DNA from 3 places in the Gracilibacillus sp. HCP3S3_G5_2 genome. Region 1 is predicted to be linked to each of the others. Evidence: predicted binding sites of a transcription regulator. Region 1 holds the regulator's gene; each other region holds the start of a gene.
What was found. The regulator LexA, encoded in region 1, represses DNA repair genes until DNA is damaged. The targets are predictions, from matches to a motif close to CGAACATATGTTCG.
Positions count from the first base shown of each region.

Region 1 (2,212 bases):
ACATCTTTTTCCTCTTTCAATAAACATTTTAGTTCATGATTTTTCTTCTCAAGCAAATGTAGCCACTCCCTTGCATCCTGTTCAAATTTTTCCTGCTTTGTAGTTCTTTCAGATAGATGTGCTAAACTAATACGCAGTTCATTCCAATTTTTCGCCTCTGTAAATTCATATTGCTGATGCCTTTTATTTATATCCTTCACTTCTTTGGTTATAGTTTCATTGAATTTTTTCTGTTTATGAATTAGTTCAGCGAAATAATCCGTTTTAAAATAACGTTGATTTGGAACTTGAATCTCTCCTTTATGTTGAAATACACTTGAATGTTCGGATTTATTAATAAATAGTCCCATAAATGTCATCACCTTCTAACGCTTTTTCTTATTATATGCGTCTTCCTTAAAAATCGATAATTGACCTAGATGGGACTTAGGAGATATAGAGTTAAAGATAATGTGGATGGAATAATAATCCAAGACAACTGAATACCAACTAAAAAGCCAGTAGCTTCACTTCAAGACGAAGAATTGAAGATGCTCATCTGCTCGTGTATTAGATATAGCATGGGCTCAGGGGGATATTTCCTAGAAGTTTTGTAGAGGAAATAACTTTATCGATTGATGAGATGAACATGGGGAGAGGAACAGTTTTTGCAGATGATACCTTCTCGACAGCATTGATGGTAGAAATGAATCTAAGAACCTTTATTGGTAATTAGGAAGATACTTTTTCTTATAAGCGGCCGTTGACTACTAATACCAGCGAATCTAGTGCTCTGATGGGTTTATATGTTTTACTAGAATATTCAAATTGATACCAATTACCACACGATTGAAGACAATCGTCATAATCCAAGGAAGCTTTCCCGACATTTAATTTACATAATAAAAATACAGTAAATAATGGTAGAAAAAAAGTGCGACTTAGACAAGTGCGCACTTTCCATTAATTATATACTACGATACAACCCTACTACTTTACCCAAAATACTAACATTTTTATAAATTAAAGGATCCATCGTTGCATTTTCTGGTTGTAAACGTATATGATCTTTTTCTTTAAAGAATCGTTTTACTGTGGCCTCACTTTCTTCGGTCATTGCTACCACAATATCACCATTTTCTGCTGTATTTTGTTGTTTGACAATTACTTTGTCACCATCTAAAATGCCAGCTTCGATCATACTGTCTCCTTCGATAATTAATACAAATAATTGCTCGCTTACATGCATTTCATTATGAGGAATAGGGATATATTCTTCGATATTTTCTACCGCGGTTATCGGAAGGCCGGCCGTAACTTTCCCGATAACCGGTGCAAATGTGGCTTCGGTTTTTGGAATTTCCAATTCTCCGTCTTGTGGAAGTACCTCTATAGCTCTCGGTTTAGTTGGATCACGTCTGATATAGCCTTTTTTCTCTAATCTCGCTAGATGACCGTGAACGGTTGAGCTTGACGCTAAACCGACTGCTTCACCAATTTCCCGAACAGATGGTGGATATCCTTTTAGCTCAACTTGCTCTTTAATATAAGCTAATATCTCCTCTTGTCGTTTTGATAGATTTGTCATATTTAAATCTCCTTACACGTATTATTTATTAATCAAATTATAGCATAGGAAAATAAGTTTTACAAACATTCGTTCGAGAAAACAATTGACATGAACATTTGTTCGTGTATAATATAAATACGAACAAAGGTTCGAAGGAGGCGATATTATGTTAAAAAATATATCTAAAGTTGACATTTTTTACTTGATTACTTTTATACTAGCTATTGTCTTTTTCTATTATTCAGCAGTAACAAGTTTATAGCATAAAGGAGTAAGTTTAACCTATGGCAAAAGCGATCATATACTGTCGTGTAAGTACCGAAAAGGATTCCCAAGAAACATCTATTCAACGACAGCAAGAAGAATTACACATGTTTGCAAATAAATATAAAATGGAAATTCATAAAATCATCCAGGAAAAACAAAGTGGGTATGAGATTGAACGTGAGGGTATTTTTGATATGTTAGAGACATTTCAGAATGGACAGGCTGATACCCTCCTTATCCAAGACGAAACGAGGCTAGGAAGAGGGAATACTAAAATTGCATTACTTCATCAATTAAATCGATTAAATGTAAATATATATACACTATCACATAATGGTGAATTGCAGCTTTCTGAAGGCGATTCGATGGTATTACAGATCGTATCAATAGTAGAGG
Region 1 covers NZ_JBQHXU010000008.1:15,345-17,556, forward strand. The annotation lists gene ACTNEP_RS12605 (hypothetical protein) at 1-350, opposite strand, end outside; gene lexA (transcriptional repressor LexA) at 947-1,567, opposite strand; gene ACTNEP_RS12615 (YneB family resolvase-like protein) at 1,834-2,212, shown strand, end outside.

Region 2 (2,212 bases), on a different contig from region 1:
AAAAACCCATTTCTGCCATCATTTCCAAATCATAATTGGTCCGCTGTTCCAATCGTTGTGCCTCTAGCAATTTATCCTCAGAACGTAACTTTTCCAATTGTTCATCTAATTCTTTTTTGATATTTTCCATCGCTACTTTCAATTTTTCCTCACGGGTAACGAAGTGTGATGCCGGAAAAATGGCAATATGATCACGATCCCCGATAATTTCACCTGTCAATGCATCCACTTCACGAATCCGGTCGATTTCATCACCGAAAAATTCCACGCGAACACAATGCTCTTCACGTGATGCCGGAATAATCTCGACTGAATCACCACGAACACGGAACGTACCACGTTGAAAGTCAATGTCATTACGAGCATACTGAATATCAACAAGCCCCCTTAATAGCTCATCCCGGTCTTTTTCCATCCCTACTCGCAATGAAAGCACTTGGCTACGATATTCTTCCGGTGAACCTAAACCGTAGATACAAGAAACACTGGCAACAATTAGAACATCCTGACGTTCAAATAATGCAGATGTTGCCGAGTGGCGCAATTTATCAATTTCGTCATTAATGCTCGCATCTTTTTCAATAAATGTGTCAGTGGACGGCACATATGCTTCCGGTTGATAATAATCATAGTAACTAACAAAATATTCGACAGCATTGTTCGGAAAAAATTCTTTAAACTCACTATATAATTGACCAGCTAGTGTCTTGTTATGGGCAATCACTAAAGTTGGTTTATTGATCTCTTTGACAACGTTACTGATGGTAAACGTCTTTCCGGTCCCCGTAGCACCTAGTAGGGTCTGATGACGTTTCTTATTCTCTATGCCAGTCACAAGCTCCTTAATTGCATGAGGTTGATCACCTTGCGGCTGATAAGGTGCTTGTAAAGAAAATGTTTGTTCTTCCACCTTCATACCTCCGTTCTCATTTACTGGTTATAGTATACACTATATCCCAACAAAAAGCGAACAAATATTCGTTTTTGGTTTTGGATTCTCTTCTTTCATTATAACCAAAGGTACAGTGATGATAAAAATAAATGTTTATAATAATAGAGGGGCTGTTCAATATGGGAGAAAATACGAGGTTGTATATAAAAAATGCTACAATTAAGATGTATAGCTCAAAATGGGGCTATCTTATCGCTACGGAAAAATACCTTCTTTTTCTAAGAGTGTCGCATTTTTTTCCGTAGCTTTGGATAGATGTCCTCATAACGCAGCGGCAGAATACTTCGCTTTTAGCGGGAACGGCTTCAGCTAACTTCGTGAAGAAGAGCACTTCACGAAATGGATCTTCAGCTCGTGCTGTTCCCGCAGGAGTCTCAGCATTCTACCTCCGCTAGTATTAGTTTTCTGATTATCGATGAGTGTATAACTCATACAATTATTTTTGATGATTTCCCTATTACTTCATAACCCTTTAAACTCAAAGGAAAGAATGGTAAATTCATCGAAATTTCACTAATTAGGTAGTTTGATCGTATTGGTTTACTTCATATAAATCGATCAACTCGATCTCTGGGTGCTTATCGGTGAACCATCTAAGGGCAAAGTCATTTTTGAACAATACGAGAAATTCATCTTCTCTGTCTTTCACTAATAAATTCCGCTCATCAAATAAGGCCGGATCAACTTGCTCTTTTTTCAACCAGCGCGGAATCCTATCACCGATTGATTCAAGCATAATTTCTACATTATACTCATTCTTCATACGATGCTGGAATACTTCATACTGTAATTGTCCAACCGCACCGATAATCATCGAATCAGTTGGGTAACCACGGAACAATTGGATCGCACCTTCCTGAACAAGCTGTTCAATTCCTTTTCTAAATTGCTTGGCTTTCATCACATTCTTCGCCATTACTCGCTGAAACATTTCCGGTGGGAATTGTGGCAACTCATCATATTCAAATGTCTTCTTACCTTCGATTAATGTATCACCAATTCGATAAGAACCTGGATCATAAACACCGATAATATCACCCGCATAGGCTTCTTCTACCGTATCACGTGAGGAAGCAACAAATTGTTGAGTCTGACCAAGACGAATGGTTTTTCCAGTACGAGCAAGTGTCACATTCATTCCTCGTTCAAACTTACCAGAACAAACACGTAAAAAGGCGATTCGGTCACGATGTTGGGGATTCATATTCGCTTGGATTTTGAAAATGAATCCGGAAAAATCAGGATAATCAGGACTGATTA
Region 2 covers NZ_JBQHXU010000002.1:455,234-457,445, forward strand. The annotation lists gene uvrB (excinuclease ABC subunit UvrB) at 1-910, opposite strand, end outside; gene ACTNEP_RS04760 (peptide chain release factor 3) at 1,470-2,212, opposite strand, start outside.
Region 2: uvrB (excinuclease ABC subunit UvrB) is a predicted target of LexA. The motif match lies at 968-981, and genes of this name have one in related genera.

Region 3 (2,212 bases), on a different contig from region 1:
TGTTTGGTAGGAATTCGGATCAATTGTTGTTCTTCCTTCGGGTCCATCCACTCTATCATAAATTCCTGCAGGGATAATGTAGGTTGCCAAGGCGGCGAGTGTTGCTAATATAAAAAGAATTGAGTAAATATGTGGCATTTTAAATTTGCGTTGCTTCTTAGGTTTCAGATTATACGCTGCTTGTTGTTCCATGATTCCCACCCTTTATAAAGAAATTCTATTAAGTTAGTATGTAATTTAATCAAACAATGAGTGTTAAGTTAATTAACATCATAACTGGAAAGGGAGGAGAGTGTCATTATTGCTTTTAGCTAAAAATAGTAAGTGGAATTATTGATTTTATATAACGTAATATGCTAGAGAATTAATAATGGTGGAAAAGAGTAACGGAATAGCCGTGAAAAATTAATACATGTAAAAATGATAATTAGTCGTTAAAATGCAAAAATGAAGGAGTATAACTTTCTGACCTTTTCTTATATTGTGGTTATATTTTCTAAAATTGGACACCCTAATAATAACAAAGCTCGATTGGAGGGTCATTATGGGCAAACTATGGTTATTATTAAATGGTGTCGTTGTTTTAATAGTTGGGTTCATTAGTTTTCAATCATTTTTTGAACAAGAGGGATCAGAAGAAAAAGAGCAAGAAGTAATGGTCATGTCACAAGACCCGCTAACAATTGAACTAACTTTAGAAAAACAATATATAGATGGTAATATTGAAACAGACTATGTAAAGGAAACGATAGCTTCAATGGAAGATTTTTGGTCAGAATATCAAGAATGGCAAGTAGTGGAGCAGAAAGAAGGTTTTATCCGATTCCGTAAAGAAGTCGATGATATTTCTCCATATCTGAAAGCAAACGGATATTTTGGCATCAAGAATGGTCAACTAACTATTTTTGAAGGTGTTCCCGTTCAGGAGTCTGCTGTGCAATCTTTTTATCAAATTGATACAGAAGAACTTGAAACACATTTATATGAACAATTAAAAGAGGGAATAAAAATTAATACGAAACAAGATTATTTAGAGGTATTGGAAACATTTCGGTCTTATCAAGATGTGGAAGCAGTTAATAGTTGAACGATGAGTATTCATCGTTCGACTTTTTAATTGGAATAAAAGTATGGTTCATTTCCATTCTGCTCAGCATAATATTTCTACATGGGGAATCTGTTGTACTATCTTATTATCTATTAATGGTTGGAAAGTGTGACTCACTTACTTTCATTTATTCTGCCATCTCTTACCTTGATAAACGATCTAAGATAAGCTAAGATTAAATACGAACGTATGATTGTAAATAAATATAGAAATTGGATCAAAGAGGAGTTCGTGATATGATTGCGTATATAAATGGGGAAGTAGCAGAAATAACTGAGCAAGCGATTATTTTGGAAACAAATGGGGTTGGATATGAGGTGATTTGTCCAAATCCTTATCGTTTCCAAGCACGAGAGGGAGAAAGGCAAAAGGTCTATACTTACCATTATGTAAGAGAAGATGCCCAAATTTTATACGGATTTCGAAATCAAGAAGAAAAATCATTGTTTGCTCAAATTCTAAACGTATCGGGCATTGGTCCAAAAGGAGCACTAGCTGTTCTAGCTACTACTTCTGTACGAGACTTTGTGGTGGCAATTGAACAAGAAGATGAAAAATTTTTAACAAGCTTTCCAGGTGTCGGAAAAAAAACAGCGAGACAGATGATTCTTGATCTAAAAGGAAAGCTACCTTTTGACTACCAAACAGAACATATGTCGCAAGGACACGAAAGTGTTCCTGAAAGTAATGAAGCATTACAAGAAGCTATTGAAGCATTAAAGGCACTTGGTTATTCAGAAAAAGAAATTAATCAGATAAAACCAGTACTAACAAAAGAGCACAGTGATACAGCTGATACATATATACGTAAAGGTTTAGCACTATTATCAAAATAAACACTTATCTATATTTATCGCTTAGTAGAAAAAATAAATTTTCAATGATAGCTATGATAAGTTAAGTTTTTCAATGAAGTAAGGTGAAAGGAGACCTATAATGGAAGAGCGGATCATTTCAAGTGAAATACAAGAAGAAGATGTAGTAGAAGAGCTCAGTCTCCGCCCGAAAGTCTTAAAGCAATATATCGGCCAACATAAAGCAAAAGAAAACCTCTCGATATTTATTGAGGCGGCTAAAATGCGTAATGAAGCCTTAGACCATGTC
Region 3 covers NZ_JBQHXU010000003.1:205,105-207,316, reverse strand. The annotation lists gene ACTNEP_RS06025 (YfcC family protein) at 1-192, opposite strand, end outside; gene ACTNEP_RS06020 (BofC C-terminal domain-containing protein) at 545-1,087, shown strand; gene ruvA (Holliday junction branch migration protein RuvA) at 1,345-1,944, shown strand; gene ruvB (Holliday junction branch migration DNA helicase RuvB) at 2,045-2,212, shown strand, end outside.
Region 3: ruvA (Holliday junction branch migration protein RuvA) is a predicted target of LexA. The motif match lies at 1,291-1,304, and genes of this name have one in related genera.